2 regions of the Variovorax sp. J22R115 genome follow, and region 2 is predicted to be linked to the other one. Evidence: riboswitches for the same ligand, from Rfam matches in the RefSeq annotation. Region 2 holds a riboswitch; the other holds the start of a gene.

Region 1 (8,950 bases), on a different contig from region 2:
AGGTGTTCGTCCTCCGCACGGCGGCGGTCCCCGGCCTCCCGGTCCACCGCCAGGTGTGCGGCCGCCGGGGCAGGGCTTCCAGACCGACGGAAGGCCGCCGGGGCAGGGGGGCGGTGGTGGAGGACGCGGCGGTGGGCACGGTGGGGGACACGGCGGCGGCCAGGGCGGTGGGAACCACGGAGGGGGTCATGGCGGGGGGCATGGAGGTGGCCATGGGGGTGGTCAGGGCGGTGGCCGCGGGGGCTAGTCAGTCCTTCTTGCGGGCGATCAGCGCGACGAAGCGCTGCGCGCCCAGGCCCAGCGGCCGTTCGCGCGACCACACCACGTCGACCCACAGGTCCAGCCCGTTCGAGAGGTTCTCGAACGGGATCTCGACCAGCGCGCCCGCCGCCACGTGCGGCCGCGCGAAGTTGCGCGGCAGCCAGCCCCAGCCGAGACCGGCGGTGATCAGGCTCAGCGCGGCGAGCGCGTTGTCGGTGCGCCAGACGTGCCGCGCGAAGACGAAACGCGGATCGCTGGTCGCGAGATCGCGCCCCGCGACCACGATCTGCCGCGTGGTCGTGAGGTGCTCTTCGCGCAGGCGGCCGCCTGCCGCGGCCAGCACGGGATGGTCGGGCGCCATCACGGCCACCATGGTGTCGCTCGCTACTTCCTGAAAGCCTTCGCGTCCGTCGAGGCTGGGCCGTTCGAACACCAGCGCCAGTTGGGCCCGCCCGCTGTGCAGCAGCGTCAGCGCATCGGCCTGCGGCGCGGCGAGTACTTCCACCTCCAACAACGGGTATTCCTGCGCCAGCGCGGCCAGCGGACCGCTCCAGGGCGCTGCGAGAAGCTCGGGCGCAATGGCGAGGGTGAGCCGGTTTTCCAGTCCTTGGGTGAGCGCGAGCGCCTGCACCTGAAGCTGCTTGAGCTGCGCCGCTAGTAAGCGCGCCTGCGGTTCCAGCGAGCGCGCAGCGGCTGTCGGCTGTGGCTCGCGACCGCTGCGGTCGAAGAGTTGCAAGGCGAGTTCGGCCTCGAGGTTGGCGATCGCCATGCTCACGGCCGAGGGCACCCGGCCCAAGGCGCGTGCGGCCGCTGAAAAAGAGCCATGGTCGATCACGGCAAGCAAAACCTCCACGTTGTCGCTGGAAAGGCTCATGGCGGCACCAACCTGTCAATTGAATTGATAGAAGATGACTTTATATATCAGCATGACAAACATAAAGTACGGCCCTCAGCAACCTCTCCGGGATTGATTTCATGCAAGGGCTCAAGCGCCGCGTCGTCTACATCACGCTCTACGAAGGCATCGCCATCGTCGCGGCAAGCGCAGGCCTGGCGGTGATGTCGGGCCAAGGGCTCGGTCACTCGGGTGTGCTGGCCGTCATCGCATCTGTCATCGCGGTGCTCTGGAACCTGAGCTTCAACGCCCTGTTCGAGCGCTGGGAATCCCGTCAGCCGGTGCGTGGCCGCAGCGTGAAGCGCCGGATCGCCCATGCCATCGGCTTCGAGGGCGGCCTCGTCGCCTTCCTCGTGCCGGTCTTCGCCTGGTGGCTGGACGTGAGCCTGTGGGAAGCGCTCGTGATGGATCTGGGGCTGGTCGTGTTCTTCCTGATCTACACCTTCGTCTTCAACTGGGCTTTCGACATGCTGTTCGGCCTGCCTCCATCGGCCACGGGCGCGGCGCAGCCGGCGTAAAATCCGCGGCTCCCAAGGAGCGTTGCAGCGCCGCCGTTCTCACCCGAGACGGCCGCGTCAGGCTTGGGCTTCCAGCCATTGGATTGCAACGACGCTCGCCTGATCCGACATTCCGCAGGTGAGCCCATGTCCTCCGATTCCTCTCCAGTCCTCGTTCCCCCGATGAAGCTGTCCGGCCTCGAGCCGGTGCGGATCGGCGAGGGCGCCCTGTTCGTCAACATCGGCGAGCGCACCAACGTCACCGGCTCCAAGGCCTTCGCGCGGATGATCCTCAACGGGCAGTTCGAGGAAGCGCTCGCGGTCGCGCGCCAGCAGGTCGAGAACGGCGCGCAGGTCATCGACATCAACATGGACGAGGCCATGCTCGACAGCAAGGCCGCGATGGTGCGCTTCCTGAACCTGATAGCGAGCGAGCCCGACATCGCGCGCGTGCCGATCATGGTCGACAGCTCCAAGTGGGAAGTGATCGAGGCCGGCCTGCGCTGCATCCAGGGCAAGGGCATCGTCAACTCGATCAGCATGAAGGAAGGCGAGGACCAGTTCCGCCACCATGCCCGGCTGCTGCGCCGCTACGGCGCGGCGGCGGTCGTCATGGCCTTCGACGAAAAGGGCCAGGCCGACACCTACGAACGCAAGATCGAGATCTGCGAACGGGCCTATCGCATCCTGGTCGACGAGATCGACTTTCCGCCCGAGGACATCATCTTCGATCCGAACATCTTCGCGATCGCCACCGGCATCGAGGAGCACAACAACTACGCGGTCGACTTCATCAACGCCACGCGCTGGATCAAGGAGAACCTGCCGGGCGCGAAGGTGTCGGGTGGCGTCTCGAACGTGAGCTTCAGCTTCCGCGGCAACGACCCGGTGCGCGAGGCGATCCACACCGTGTTCCTATACCACGCGATCAAGGCCGGCATGGACATGGGCATCGTCAACGCCGGGATGGTGGGCGTCTACGACGACCTCGAACCCGAGCTGCGCGAACGCGTCGAAGACGTGGTGCTGAACCGTCGCCCCGATGCCGGCGAGCGCTTGGTCGAAGTGGCAGAGACCGCGAAGAGCGGCGCCAAGGACGAGAGCAAGAAGCTCGAATGGCGCGGCACGCCGGAGCAGCCGGTGACGGTCGAGCAGCGGCTGTCGCACGCCATGGTGCACGGCATCACCGACTTCATCGTCGATGACACCGAGGAGGCCTACCAGGCCATCTTGGCCAAGGGCGGCCGGCCGTTGCACGTGATCGAGGGCCCGCTGATGGACGGCATGAACATCGTGGGTGACCTGTTCGGCCAGGGCAAGATGTTCCTGCCGCAGGTGGTGAAGTCGGCGCGCGTGATGAAGTCGGCCGTGGCCCACCTCATCCCCTACATCGAGGAAGAAAAGCGCCAGGACGAGGCCGCGGGCCGCGACGTGCGGACCAAGGGCAAGATCGTCATCGCCACCGTCAAGGGCGACGTGCACGACATCGGCAAGAACATCGTCACCGTCGTGCTCCAGTGCAACAACTTCGAAGTCGTGAACATGGGCGTGATGGTCCCGTGCCACGAGATCCTGGCGCGTGCCAAGGTCGAAGGGGCTGACATCGTGGGGCTCTCTGGCCTGATCACGCCGAGCCTGGAAGAGATGCAGTACGTCGCTGGCGAGATGCAGAAGGACGAGCACTTCCGCATCAAGAAGATTCCGTTGCTGATCGGCGGCGCCACCACCAGCCGCGTGCACACGGCCGTCAAGATTGCACCGCACTACGAAGGCCCGGTGGTCTACGTGCCCGATGCCTCGCGCAGCGTGAGCGTGGCGCAGTCGCTGCTGTCGGAGCAGGCGACCAACTACATCAACGAGATCAACGCCGACTACGACAAGGTGCGCCACCAGCACGCCAACAAGAAGCAGGTGCCGCTGTGGCCGCTCGCCAAGGCACGCGCCAACAAGACCCCGGTCGACTGGTCGAACTACCTGCCGCCGGTGCCGAAGTTCATCGGCCGCCGCGTGTTCCGCAACTTCGACCTGACCGAACTCGCGAAGTACATCGACTGGGGCCCGTTCTTCCAGACCTGGGACCTGGCGGGGCCGTTCCCTGCGATCCTGAAGGACGAGGTCGTGGGCACCGAGGCCGTGCGCGTGTATGCCGATGGCCAGCGCATGCTCAAGCGGCTGATCGAAGGCCGCTGGCTCTCGGCCAGCGGCGTCATCGGCTTCTGGCCGGCCAATACGGTGAACGACGACGACATCGTGCTGTACACCGACGAGTCGCGCACCCAAGCCGCGCTCACCTGGTTCGGCATGCGCCAGCAGACCGAGAAGCAGATGATCGAAGGCGTGATGCGGCCCAGCCGCTGCCTCGCCGACTTCGTCGCGCCGCGCGAGACGGGGCTGAAGGACTACGTCGGCATGTTCGCCGTCACCGCGGGACTCGGCGTCGAGAAGAAGGAGAAGTACTTCATCGACGACCTCGACGACTACTCGGCCATCATGCTCAAGGCGCTGGCCGACCGGCTGGCCGAGGCCTTCGCCGAGGCGTTGCACCACCGAGTGCGCACCGACCTCTGGGGCTACGCGCATGAGGAGACGCTGAGCAACGAAGACATGATCGGCGAGAAGTACCGCGGCATCCGTCCGGCGCCCGGCTACCCGGCCTGCCCGGACCACAGCGTCAAGCGGCCGATGTTCGACCTCTTGAATTGCACGGACATTGGCATGACCCTGACGGAAAGCCTCGCTATGATGCCCGCCGCCAGTGTGAGTGGCTTCTATCTGAGCCATCCCGACTCGACCTACTTCAACGTCGGCAAGATCGGGCACGACCAGTTGCAGGATCAGGCCGCGCGCCGCCATGAGAGAGAAGCGGATCTCGAGCGGCTGCTGGCGCCGAATCTTTGACACGACCGGCCGGCGCAACCATGACCGGCGCAGGGGACCTTTTATTCAGAAATTGATGTTTGCTGCCGCGCACTACGCGGCGCTGGCGGTGTTTGTCGTCAGCTGTTGGGGCATCGGACGGATGCTGCTGACGCGCATCGGCGTGCCGATGCGACGCGATGTCTGGCTCGAGACGGCCATGGCCATCGCGACCGGCATCGGGCTCGTCATTTGCGTCTTCCAGGCCTTCGCGATCGCCGGCAGGTTCGCCGTGGTCGTCGTGTGGGCGGTGTTCGCCATCGGCATCGCAGCGGCGCTGCTGCAAGCGCCTGCGTGGTTGCGGGAGGTGCGCATGCGCGAAGTGCCGGCGGCACTCTCCTGGCTCGAGAAGCTGGGGATGGTCGTGCTCGCGGTGCTCGCCGTGCCGACGCTGGTGGCGCCGATGGGTCCGCCCGTCGCGTTCGACGAGCTGATGTATCACCTGCCCTATGCGCGCGAGGTGGCGCTCACCGGCTCGCTCGGCATCTACGACTGGCTTCGCTACCCCTGGTTCCCGTACAACTACAACCTGCTCTACGCCGCGGCGCTGATGGTTGGCGACGACGTGCTGCCGCACTTCGCGAATGCTCTCGCAGGATGGCTGTCCGTCTGGATCGTCTATCGCCTGGGCGTGGTGCATGTGAACCGCGTGGTGGCCTGCATCGGGGCCGCGATCTGGCTCGGGCTGGGCGACTACTCCGGCGCGCTGATCGATACCAGCGTCGCACTGTTCGTGCTCGCCGCATGCACGGCCTTGCGGTGGTGGCGCGAATCGCCGCGAACCGGCGTGCGCTGGCTGGCGCTCGCGGCCTTCTTTCTCGGCGTCGCGGTCGGCTCGAAGTACCAGGCCCTGACCGTCACGCCGCTGGTGGCCGTCTTCGTGCTCCTGCACGAGCGCCGTCCGCGCGTGCTGGGCGTGGCGCTGGCCTGCTTCCTGGTCCCGTGCGTGTACTGGTACGCACGCAACGCCATCATGACCGGCGACCCGTTCAATCCGATCGGCGCGCGGGTATTCGGCTTCACCAACTGGAACATGCAGGACTACCGCATGCAGTTCCAGGATGTGCAGGACCACGCGGGCCTGCCGAACCCGCTCATCTGGGCCGTGCTGGCCGTGCCCTTCAGCGCCTACTGGAAGCGTTCCAGCGCGTTGCGCGCCGCCTTCGTGTTCTGCGTCTATTCGCTGTTCGTCTGGAGCCTCACCTCGCGCTATCCGCGCTACCTGACGGCGTCCCTTCCGATCCTGGCGCTGACCGCCGCCGTGGGATGGCAGACCATCTTCGGCGCCATCGCACTCAGGCTGCGCAGGGCGATGCCGGAACGCGATCTCATCGGCGCGCTCGACCGGGCAGGGCGCTGGCTCGGCGTGGCGCTGCTGGTGGTCGTGGCGACTTTCTCCGTCCACCAGGCGCGAAGGAAGGTGGCGCTGTTCGCCACCACTCCTGTGGAACGCGAAGCCGTCTTGCGCAAGCGCGTGCCCGGCTACGCGGTCATGGACTACCTGCGCCAGCACGCGACCGGCCGCGTCTACCAGATCGCACTGATCGAGGCGACTTACTACGGACCCAATCCGGTCTGGGGCGACGCGCTCGGGCCCTGGCGGTACTCGGACTTCATCGTCCTGCCGCCCCTCGAATTCGCGCGCAAACTCGCCGGACTGGGATTCGAGGCGATCGCCGTCGACGTGGCCAATGCGCCATTGCTCGAGGCGCAACCCGGCTTCCTTGACCAATTCGCCTTGATGTACGAAAAAGACGGCGCCAAGGCCTATCGCAACCTCCAATATAAGAATGACCGGAAGCCCTGACCCACGCGCCCTGCGCGTAGCCGCCGTGATTCCGTGCTTCAACGAGGCACTGTCGATTGCCCAGGTGGTGGACGAATTCCGCGCGGCGCTGCCCGAGGCGGAGATCCACGTTTTCGACAACAACTCGACCGACGGCACCGCCGAGGTCGCCAGGGCGACCGGCGCCACAGTCACGCACGTGGCATTGCGCGGCAAGGGCAACGTGGCGCGCCGCATGTTTGCGGACGTCGAGGCCGACGTCTACGTGATGGTCGACGGCGATGCCACCTACGACGTGCGCGACATCCGCCAGCACATCGACCTGCTGGTGCTGGACAACCTCGACATGATCGTCGGCTCGCGCATCGACGATGGCGCGGATGCGCAGACCTACCGGCGCGGGCATCGCTTCGGCAATCGGCTGCTCACCGGCGCGGTGGCGAGCCTCTTCGGCGGACGGCTGACCGATATGCTGTCGGGCTATCGCGTGTTCTCCAGGCGCTATGCGAAGTCCTTTCCGGCCGTGTCGGAGGGTTTCGAGATCGAGACCGAGCTGACGGTCCATGCGCTGGAGTTGCGCATGCCCTTCGCCGAAGTGCCGGTGCTCTACCGTTCGCGGCCCGAAGGCTCGGAGAGCAAGCTGTCGACCTACCGCGACGGCTGGCGCATCCTGAAGACCATCTGCAAGCTCTTCGTCAGTGAGCGGCCCTTGCTGTTCTTCAGCAGCGTCGCCGGCGTGCTGGCACTGCTGTCGGTGATCCTGGCCGAGCCGCTGCTCACCACCTACCTGCGCACCGGACTGGTTCCCCGACTGCCGACCGCCGTGTTCGTGACCGGCACCATGCTGGTCGCGATGCTGGCTTTCGTCTGCGGCGTGGTGCTGCACACGGTGACGATCGGCCGGCAGGAAGCCAAGCGGCTGCGCTACCTGGCCATTCCGGGCGTGCGGCATCGCGGCTCGCCATGAAGGCGGGGCGAGAGTTCCTGTACTTCGCGGCCGTCGGGGTGGTCGGCTTCGGGGTCGATCTCGGCGTGCTCTACCTCGTCGCACCGTTTCTGGGGTGGTACGGCGCGCGCGTGGTGTCCTTCATCGCGGCGGCCACCGCGACCTGGGCGCTGAACCGGCGCTACACCTTCACCGCCCGGCGCTCGGACTCGTCCCTTGTGCGCGAGTACGCGCACTACCTGCTGACCATGCTGGCCGGCGCGATGGTGAACTACACGGTCTACGTGCTGACGCTGCATTGGGTCGGCGGCCCGCTGGCGCCAGCGCTCGGCGTGGCGCTCGGAAGCTGCGCGGGGCTGGCGGTCAACTTCCTGTCGGCGCGGCACCTGGTCTTCAAGTCCGCGCGCAAGAGATGAGATCTCTCCCCCAGGCTTGCCCACTTCGTGTGGCCGCCTCCCCCTTCCGGGGGCAACCCCTGCGGGCCGGCAAAGCCGGTTCCGCGGGGTTCTTGGTCTCGGCCGCGCCGGTTTCATGAGTCACGTGTCACGCGACAGCGTGGTGAAACGCTGATGTGCGCGGCATGACTCCCTCTCCGAGAGGGAGGGGGCTGTCAGTGGGCGCCTGAAACAACCACGGGGATCTCGGTCGCCGGCGGCGTATTGCGGCTGCGGCCGCAGCGCACGATGCCGTCGATCATCACCATCCCGACGCCGGGAATGTCGCCGAGCTGCACGCTCTCGAGCAGGGTCTTGCCAGCGGTGTGCTGTGCACGGTCCATGAACACGAAGTCCGCCGCGCGGCCGATCTCGATCAACCCGCAGTTGAGCTTGCGGATGCGCGCCGTGTTGCCCGTCGCGAAGCAGAACACCAGCTCGGCCGGAATGCCCGCGATCGACGACAGCATCGCCACCATGCGCAGGATGCCCAGCGGCTGCACGCCCGAGCCGGCCGGCCCGTCGGTGCCCAGGATCACGCGGTGCGGGCATTTGAGATCGAGCGCCGCCTTCGCCGCCGCGATCGCGACGCGCTCGTTGCCGTTGTGCACGATCTCGATCGCGCGCGAGGACTTCTCGCACAGCTCGCACACATGCGCCTCGGGCAGCGAGGTATGGCCGCCGTTGATGTGGCCGATGATGTCGGCGTCGGCTTCGAGCACCACGTCCTTGTCGATCAGGCCCGAGCCCGGGATCGAGGGGCCGCCCGTGTGGATCGTGCTCTGGATGCCGTACTTGCGCGCCCAGGCCACCATCTCCTTGGCCTCGTAGCCGGCCTTGACCGAGCCCAGGCCCACTTCGCCGAGCAGGCCCACGCCGGCTTCGGCCAGTTCCTTGAAGTCGCTCTCGACCATGCCCTTCTCGATGACCGGCGCACCGGCCAGCACCTTCACGCCACCGGGGCGGAAGTTGTCGAAGGCGCGTTGCGCGGTGATGGCCAGCGCCTTCAGGCCCACGATGTCCTTGGGGCGGCCGGGCAGGTGCACCTCGCCGGCGGAGATCATGGTGGTCACGCCCCCGTTCATCGTCGAGTCGATCCAGCCGATCTGGCCCTGGCGCGGAGTCCAGTCGCCGAAGACGGGGTGCACGTGGCTGTCGATCAGGCCGGGCGCGACGCAGGTCTTCTTGCAGTCGATGACGGTCTGCGCGCCTTCG
Region 2 (8,950 bases):
CATCTACGTCAACGGCATGCGCAGCATTCCGCTGGTGATGGTGATCCTGTGGTTCTTCCTGCTGGTGCCCACCATGATCGGCCGCCCGATCGGTCCCGAGTACTCGGCCATCATCACCTTCGTCGCCTTCGAGGCGGCGTACTTCAGCGAGATCATGCGCGCGGGCATCCAGTCGATCCCTCGTGGCCAGGTGTATGCCGGTCAGGCGGTGGGGATGACCTATGGCCAGAACATGAAGCTCGTGATCCTGCCGCAGGCGTTTCGCAACATGCTTCCGGTGCTGCTGACCCAGACCATCATCCTGTTCCAGGACACTTCGCTGGTCTATGCGATCGGCGCGTACGACTTGTTCAAGGGCTTCGACACGGCCGGCAAGAACTTCGGGCGGCCCGAAGAGGCCTACCTGCTCGCTGCGGTGGTCTATTTCGTGCTGTGCTATTCGCTCTCGTACCTCGTGAAGCGGCTGCACAAGAAGATCGCCATCATCCGCTGAAGGAGAAAAAAGATGTCCGACAAAATGATTGAAATCAAGAACGTTTCCAAGTGGTATGGCCCGGTGCAGGTTCTCAACGACTGCTCCGTCAGCATCTCCAAGGGGGACGTGGTGGTGGTGTGCGGTCCTTCGGGATCCGGCAAGTCCACGCTGATCAAGACGGTGAACGCGCTCGAGCCTTTCCAGAAGGGCGAGATCACGGTCAATGGCATTCCGCTGCACGACCCCAAGACCAACCTGCCGAAGCTGCGCTCGAAGGTGGGCATGGTGTTCCAGCACTTCGAACTCTTCCCGCATCTGTCGGTGACGGAGAACCTGACGATCGCGCAGATCAAGGTGCTGGGCCGAAGCGCGGACGAGGCCAAGACGCGTGGCCTCAAGATGCTCGACCGCGTGGGCCTGATGGCGCACAAGGACAAGTTTCCGGGCCAGCTCTCCGGTGGTCAGCAGCAGCGCGTGGCGATCGCCCGCGCGCTGAGCATGGACCCGATGGTGATGCTGTTCGACGAACCCACTTCCGCGCTGGACCCCGAGATGGTGGGAGAAGTGCTCGACGTGATGGTGGCGCTGGCCAAGGAAGGCATGACCATGATGGTGGTCACCCACGAAATGGGCTTTGCGCGCAAGGTGGCGAACCGCGTGATCTTCATCGACGTGGGTGGACGCATCCTCGAGGATTGCTCGAAGGAGGAGTTCTTCAGCCATCCGGAGAACCGGCAGGCGCGCACGAAGGACTTTCTCAACAAGATCCTGGCGCATTAGGCTCTCCCCCAGCCTGCGCGCACTTCGTGTCGCTTCGCCTTCCCCCGACCGGGGGCGGTGACTGCAGACCGGCGGAGCCGGATCTGCGGCACCTCTGGAATTGAAAAGGCCCCGCTTGCGGGGCTTTTCCTTTGGCGCCTTTCAGCCCAGCTCGAATGTGGTGATGCCGTAGATGCGGTTCAACTCGCAATCGGGCGGGGTGCCGTGGTACATGCGCGCGGTTTCGAAGACGGCGCGCATGCCCATCTTTTTCGCTAGCGCCATGGCGTCTGGATTGGACTGCGGAACGTCGAGGTAGATGGAGTCGCTCGCAGGTACGCTGGCGCTCAGGGCGGCGTAGAGGGCTTGGGCGACCGGGAGGTCTTCCGCCACGAGAGGACCGATCTTGTGGCCTTCGCGGCATCGGCGGATCAATCCCCATCCTTCCAGTCGTCCCTGGCGCCGCCATGCGAGGCCTGTCGCATCGGGCATCGTGGTCCAGCTGCGCAGGAAGGCGTCTCGCGGCGCGGGAAACACGCGGAGGTCGTCGGCGCACAGGGAGGCAAAGTCGATCGCGCCGAGCGGAACGATCTCACGGGCCGAAGCCATCTCCGAGCCCTGCGCTACCCCGGCGTAGCGGACGTTGTTCCAGGCCAACTCGAAGCCGCTGCGGCGGTAGTTTTCCTGTTGGGCGGGTACGCCGTCGAGCCCGACGACATGACCCGACAAGCGGGCCATGCCTTCGCGCCAGAGGGTGATGCCGATGCCTTCTCCGCGCAACGCCGGCGCGACGATGTAGAGCCCGACGAAGCCGAAGCGCCCTGCATACGAAACGGCGCTGATGCAGCCCAGCGGCTCGCCCTTGCGCTCAGCGACCAGAAAGCCGTCGGGGTCGGCCGCATGGAAGCACTCGGCATCGTGCAGTCCCGGGTTCCAACCTTCGTGTGCCGCTAGGTCGATGACCCAGGGCATCTCGTCGCGGCGCAGGGTGCGGATCGTGAAGTCCATGCGCGGCATTCTCACTCCCGGTGCGGGATTCCTGTCCAATAGCGGGATGGAAAATCCGCACGACGTCGAAGGCCGCCTGAACGATCTGGAAATCAAGGCCAGCTTCACCGAAGACCTGCTGGACCAGCTGAACATGACTATCTACAGGCAACAGCAGCAGATCGACAGCCTCGTTCTTCAGGTCATTCAACTGCGCCAGCAGAGCCCGGACGCAAGCACCGGCGGCCCGCGCAATCTGCGCGACGAGTTGCCGCCACACTACTGATCGTGGTGCGGGCTGCGCGCCGGCCGAAATTGTGATGTAGCACCAAAGTGTGATGACACAATCCCCTGACATTTGGAGGAGTGGACATGAGATTTGGTGTACGTCACGGACTGTGGGCGGGATGGAGGTTGGCCGCGGCAGGAGTCTTTCTGCTGGGGCAGGGGGCTTTCGCGCAAGTGCATCAGGGCGCGGAGGGCGCTGACTTTCTCTCGCATCCATGGGTGGTGCCGCCGCCCAGTTGGTCGCCGGACGCGTATTTCACCAACCTGAAGGAAGGCGTGACGCTCGAATCGCCGTTCGTCGCGCGCTTCGGGCTCTCGTTGCGCGGAATCGTCCCGGCGGGCAAGACGGCGGGGAAGGCCGGCCACCACCACCTGCTGATCGACCAGCCGCTGCCGCTCGATTTCTCGATGCCGCTGCCCTTCACCGAGCACTACATCCACTTCGGCAAGGGCCAGATGGAAACCGTGGTCGACCTGCCGCCTGGTACCTACACCATGCGCCTGGTGCTGGCCGACCAGGGGCACATCCCGTACTTCGTCTACAGCAAGCCGCTGAAGTTCACGGTCAGCAAGCAGAACAAGGGCATTTCGGCAGCCAGCGTGCTGGGCCAGCCTCGCGTCGAGATCCTCAACCCAGCGGATCGCACGACAGTGCAGTTGCCGTTGCGGGTGCAGTTGCATGCCAGCGGCTACAACTTGTCGCACGCGGGGCCCAAGGTTCCGGACACCGGGCACTTCCGTCTCATCCTGGAACGTGCGGGCCAGAAGCCCGAGATCATCGAACTCGATGGCGGGCAGACCGAGCTGTGGCTCAACCCCCCGAAGGGCGACTACAGCGCGCGCCTCGATCTGGTGAGCAATACGGCCCCCGGGGCCGTCACTGCGCGAGCCAAGCCGGTCTCGTTCAGCGTGCGTTGATGTCGGCGCGGGCGTCGAGCACCGCGGCCGCGACTTCCGCAAATCCGGCGCCGCGCTCGGCCTGCGCGACATAGCGCGGCAGATGCGACAGCGCGGACTCGAATCGGCGGACATTCGCCACGCCGATGCTGTGTTCGAAATGCTCGAACATCAAGGCGTCGTTGGTCGAATCCCCTACGTAGGCCCAGCGCGGCATCTCGCGGTCGAGTTGCCGGCCCCAAAGCTCGCTCACGATCCAGCGGGCGCCGGCCAGCTTGTTGTGATCGCCGTACCAGCCGTTGATGTGGATGCTGCTGACGGTGGCGTGCATCCCTTCGCTCCTCATCAGCGCGACGACGGCGACGATCTGCGTGTCGTCCAGGTGCGAGAACTCGCTGTGGTCGATCGCGATGTCGCACTCGCGGCCCGCCGAGTCGGTGGCGCGTCGCGCGCCGGGGATCTCACGCTCGATGCGGTCCAGCACGCCTTGCATGCGCGCGAAGTTGCGCGCGCGCGTCGCGGCGTCCTGCTGGTAGCGCTTTTCGAGCCGCCCCGTCGCGGAGGGAACGAGCGCGACCGCGCCGTTCTCGGCGACGATCGCATCGAGAGGCCACACGCTGGCGAAAGGCACGCTCCAGCCCACGGGGCGGCCGGTGATCGCGACACTGTGGAGGCCGGTCGCCTTGATGTCGCCCAGCGCCTTCAATGCATCAGGCGTGATGGCGCCGTCCGTCGTGAGCGTGTCGTCGATATCGGTAAAGACGCCGATTAGTTCACGGCGCGCCTCGAGCGGCCATCGCGGCAGCGGCAGCATCAGCCTGCCGGGTGAAGTGCCAGACCCGCATGCTCGCGCAGCGGATGGAAATGAATCTTCGGGAAGCGTTCCTGCGCCAGCCGCACGTCGTAGGGCGAGGTGCACAGGTAGGCCAGGGTCTCGGCCGCATCGCGCGCCATGCGGGCGGGGTAGGCGTCCGTGAAGGCGCGCAGTTCGGCCGGCGTGTCAGCGGTGATCCAGCGCGCGCCGGTGTACTGGCAGCCTTCGAGCCGGACGTCGGCGTCGTACTCGGTCTTCAGACGATGCTGCACGACTTCGAACTGCAGTTGGCCGACCGCGCCGAGGAGCATCGGCCCGCCGACCTCGGGCCGGAACACCTGGATCGCGCCTTCCTCTCCAAGCTGTGCGAGGCCTTGCTGCAGTTGCTTGGTGCGCAATGGGTTCTTCAGGATCACCGTCATGAACAGTTCCGGCGCGAAGAAGGGCAGGCCGGTGAACTGCAGCGACGCGCCGTCGGTGATGGTGTCGCCCAACTGCACGCCGCCGTGCGTCGTGAAGCCGACGATGTCGCCCGCGTAGGCCTCCTCGACCGCTTCGCGCCGCTGGCTCATGAAGGTCACGACGCTGGTCGGACGCAACTCCTTGGCGGTGCGCTGCACCTTGAGCTTCATGCCTGGCGTGTAGCGGCCGGAGGCCATGCGCACGAAGGCGATTCGGTCGCGGTGGTTGGCGTCCATGTTGGCCTGTACCTTGAACACCACGCCGGCGAAGTCCTTGTCCTCGGGCTGGATCTCCTTGACCACCGGCTGCCGGTTGACCAGCGTGGTGCTGACGCGCGGCTGTGGTTGGGGCGCCAGGTCGACCAGCGCGTCGAGCACTTCCATCACGCCGAAGTTGTTGACCCCGGAACCGAAGAAGACCGGCGTCTGCTTGCCGGCGAGGAATGCCTCGCGGTCCCACGTGGGGGATGCGCCCGTGGCAAGTTCCATGCTCTCCATCGCGGTATCGAATTCGCGGCCGAAGCGCTTCTGCAGCGTCTCGCGGTCGGTAAGCGGGATGGCTTCGAAGTCCTGCGGCAGACGCTCGCTGCCCGACTCGAACACCGTCATCGCCTGGGTGCGCAGGTTCACGATGCCGCCGAAGGACTTGCCCTGGCCCACGGGCCAGGTCATCGGCACGCAGGGCATGCCCAGCTCGCGCTCGATCTCGTCGAGCAGTTCGAGCGGCTCGCGCACTTCGCGGTCCATTTTGTTGACGAAGGTGATGATCGGCGTGTCGCGCTGGCGGCAGACCTCGATCAGGCGGCGCGTCTGCGCTTCGACACCGTTGGCGGCGTCGATCACCATGAGCGCCGAATCGACCGCGGTGAGCACGCGGTAGGTGTCTTCAGAGAAGTCCTTGTGGCCGGGCGTGTCGAGCAGGTTGATGACGTGGTCGCGGTAGGCCATCTGCATCACCGACGAGGCGACCGAGATGCCGCGCTGCTTTTCGATTTCCATCCAGTCGGAAGTCGCATGGCGAGAGGCCTTGCGCGCCTTGACCGAACCGGCGATCTGGATCGCACCTGAGAACAGCAGCAGTTTTTCCGTCAGCGTGGTTTTACCGGCGTCAGGGTGGGAAATGATCGCGAAGGTGCGGCGGCGGCGGGTTTCGGAGGCGAATGTCATGGGGGTGAACGCGGTGCGCGCTCACGGGCGCGGGCTGCTGGAGGCAAAGCCCACGATTTTACCGTTTTGGCCCCTCCTGGGTCGTCCAGGGCGACCCTCGTGCTCACATGGGCGGGGTGAATCCGTTGCGGCCCACCAGGAGGCTCGAAGCGGTGGGCTGGCCGTCTTTCATCTGCGCGGTAACGACGACCTTCGCGCCCGGGACCACCAGCGCCGACTGGTCGTCCTTGCCGGGCTTGAAAGTGACGATCGGCGTGCCGCGCGGAACGATCACGGTCTTTTCGCCGTCCTTGTACTTCAGCACCAGCTTCTGGCCGCCCGGCACCGCGGCCGGCGCCGCCGACAGTTTGGAGACGGTGGCGTTGGTCATCGTGCCGTTGGGCATGTAGTCCCAGGGTCGAAAACCTTCGCCGGTGCCTCGCATGGATTCGGGAAACACCAGGACTTCGACCGCGCGCTGCGTGCCGTCGGGCTGCGGCATCGAGCCTGCGCCGACGAAGCTGTTGGGCTTGATGGCCGCCGCAGTCACCGGGAGCACCTCGATGACGCGCATGTCGGCGGGGCGCACCATGGTCACGACTTCCCCGCTGCGGTCCTTGACGGTCAGCGATTTCGCATCGACGTGCACGATGACACCGCGCACACGCACGTTCTGGGCGGCGGCCGGAGCGGCCGGGGTCTGCGCCGGGACCGCCATCGGCAGTACCGCCGACGCGATCACGAACGATGTGGCAAGGACTCTGGCTTTGAACATGTTGTAACGCCGTGGTGGGTGGGTCTGGGGTGGGCGTTGCAGTCTAGGCCGATCGAAACAATGCTGCTGCGACGGCTCCGCCCGCACGCGCTAAAATCCCCCGTTCCGAGGAGCGTTGCAGCGCCGACAGGCGTGAGGCTCGGACCACCATCGCAACCACGCTCACCCGCTGTTCTCGCGGTGAGTCCTTTCCCCGAACGCAGTGGCATCTTTCAAACTTGCTTTGGAGCCAACATGAGCGCTGTTCTCAAATCCCCCGTTTCCACCGCCGACCAGGCCATCGCCGACCTGACCCTCGCCGCCTGGGGCCGCAAGGAAATCCGTATCGCCGAAACCGAAATGCCCGGCCTGATGGCGATCCGCGAGGAATTCGCCAAGAGCCAGCCGCTCAAGGGCGCGCGCATCACCGGCTCGCTGCACATGACGATCCAGACCGCCGTGCTGATCGAAACCCTGCAAGCGCTGGGCGCCACCGTGCGCTGGGCCTCGTGCAACATCTTCTCGACGCAGGACCATGCCGCAGCCGCCATCGCTGCCGCCGGCACGCCGGTGTTCGCGATCAAGGGCGAGTCGCTGGAAGACTACTGGGACTACACCCATCGCATCTTCGATTTCGGCGCGAAGGGCTCGGCCGGCGAAGGCCCGAACATGATCCTGGACGACGGCGGCGACGCCACGCTCCTGATGCACCTGGGCCAGCGTGCCGAGAAGGACCAGAGCGTGCTCGCCAACCCGACCAGCGATGAAGAGCGCATCCTCTACGCCGCGATCAAGGCCAAGCTGGCCGTCGACGCGACCTGGTACACCCGCAAGTCGGCCGAGATCATCGGCGTGACCGAAGAGACCACCACCGGAGTTCACCGCCTGAACGAGATGAGCGCCAAGGGTACGCTGCTGTTCCGCGCCATCAACGTGAACGATTCGGTCACCAAGAGCAAGTTCGACAACCTCTACGGCTGCCGCGAATCGCTGGTCGACGGCATCAAGCGCGCCACCGACGTGATGATCGCCGGCAAGGTCGCCTGCGTGGCCGGCTACGGCGACGTGGGCAAGGGTTCGGCCCAGGCGCTGCGCGCGCTGAGCGCCCAGGTGTGGGTCACCGAGATCGACCCCATCAACGCCCTGCAGGCCGCGATGGAAGGCTACAAGGTCGTCACGATGGAATACGCCGCCGATAAGGCCGACATCTTCGTGACCACCACCGGCAACCGTGACGTCATCCGCCACGAGCACATGGCCGCGATGAAGGACCAGGCGATCGTCTGCAACATCGGCCACTTCGACAATGAAATCGCCGTCGCTTCGATCGAGAAGTACGAGTGGGAAGAGATCAAGCCGCAGGTCGACCACATCACCTTCCCGGACGGCAAGAAGATCATCCTGCTGGCCAAGGGCCGCCTCGTGAACCTGGGCTGCGGCACGGGCCACCCGAGCTTCGTGATGTCGTCGTCGTTCGCGAACCAGACCATCGCCCAGATCGAGCTCTTCACCAAACCCGACGCCTACCAGGCCGGCAAGGTCTACGTGTTGCCCAAGCACCTCGACGAGAAAGTCGCTCGCCTGCACCTGAAGAAGGTCGGCGCCATGCTGACCGAGCTGACGGATGCCCAGGCCGCCTACATCGGCGTTGACAAGAACGGCCCGTACAAGCCGGACACGTACCGCTACTGATGGCGCGGGCGTAGCGTTTTGCGCGCCGATCAATTGCTTGTCGAACGCGGCCTCGCTGCGTCGCGCTCGCAAGCCGTCCGGCTGATTGCCGGCGGCTTGCGATGGCGCGACGGAGCGAACTGGCGTGTGGTCAGCAAGAATCGCGACGAGGTGCCGGAGGCGGCCGAGCTCGAACTGCTCGATGCCGCCGAGGCGCGCTATGTCTCGCGCGGCGGGCTCAAGCTCGAAGGTGCACTGGCCGCGACCGGGGTCGACCCGCGGGGGCGGCGATGCCTCGACGTGGGCCAGTCGACGGGCGGCTTTACCGACTGCCTGCTGCAGCAAGGGGCCGGGCACGTGGTCGGCGTTGACGTGGGCCACGGGCAGTTGCATTCGCGCGTGCGCGACGATGCGCGCGTGACCGCCGTCGAAGGCGTCAATGCCCGCACGCTGAGTGCCGATGCCTGGGCAGACCCGTTGCCGGACGATTCGGATTTCGGGTTGATCGTGGGCGACCTCTCGTTCATCTCGCTAACGTTGGTGCTGCCGGCGCTGGTGCCTTTGCTGGCGCCGGGCGGCGACCTGCTGATGCTGGTCAAGCCGCAGTTCGAGTTGCAGCCCGGGCAGGTCGGCAAGGGTGGCATCGTCCGTGACCCCGCGCTGTATGAGGTCGTCGAGCAACGGCTGCGCGACGCCTG

Evidence for each region. A riboswitch is a leader RNA that binds a small molecule or an ion and turns the genes downstream of it on or off. The one in region 2 is predicted to bind S-adenosylhomocysteine.
Region 1: another riboswitch for S-adenosylhomocysteine. It lies ahead of metH (methionine synthase); the one in region 2 lies ahead of ahcY (adenosylhomocysteinase).

Annotation. Positions count from the first base shown of each region.
Region 1 is NZ_JASZYM010000021.1:22,971-31,920, reverse strand. It holds gene QTI04_RS29125 (SH3 domain-containing protein) at 1-247, shown strand, start outside; gene QTI04_RS29120 (LysR family transcriptional regulator) at 248-1,135, opposite strand; gene QTI04_RS29115 (PACE efflux transporter) at 1,237-1,674, shown strand; S-adenosyl-L-homocysteine riboswitch at 1,683-1,778, shown strand; gene metH (methionine synthase) at 1,801-4,551, shown strand; gene QTI04_RS29105 (glycosyltransferase family 39 protein) at 4,607-6,376, shown strand; gene QTI04_RS29100 (glycosyltransferase family 2 protein) at 6,360-7,322, shown strand; gene QTI04_RS29095 (GtrA family protein) at 7,319-7,717, shown strand; gene QTI04_RS29090 (amidohydrolase family protein) at 7,912-8,950, opposite strand, start outside.
Region 2 is NZ_JASZYM010000004.1:221,077-230,026, forward strand. It holds gene QTI04_RS08640 (amino acid ABC transporter permease) at 1-493, shown strand, start outside; gene QTI04_RS08645 (amino acid ABC transporter ATP-binding protein) at 518-1,255, shown strand; gene QTI04_RS08650 (GNAT family N-acetyltransferase) at 1,397-2,242, opposite strand; gene QTI04_RS08655 (SlyX family protein) at 2,289-2,507, shown strand; gene QTI04_RS08660 (DUF4399 domain-containing protein) at 2,594-3,427, shown strand; gene QTI04_RS08665 (HAD-IIB family hydrolase) at 3,414-4,220, opposite strand; gene QTI04_RS08670 (peptide chain release factor 3) at 4,220-5,848, opposite strand; gene QTI04_RS08675 (hypothetical protein) at 5,952-6,602, opposite strand; S-adenosyl-L-homocysteine riboswitch at 6,704-6,773, shown strand; gene ahcY (adenosylhomocysteinase) at 6,837-8,273, shown strand; gene QTI04_RS08685 (TlyA family RNA methyltransferase) at 8,292-8,950, shown strand, end outside.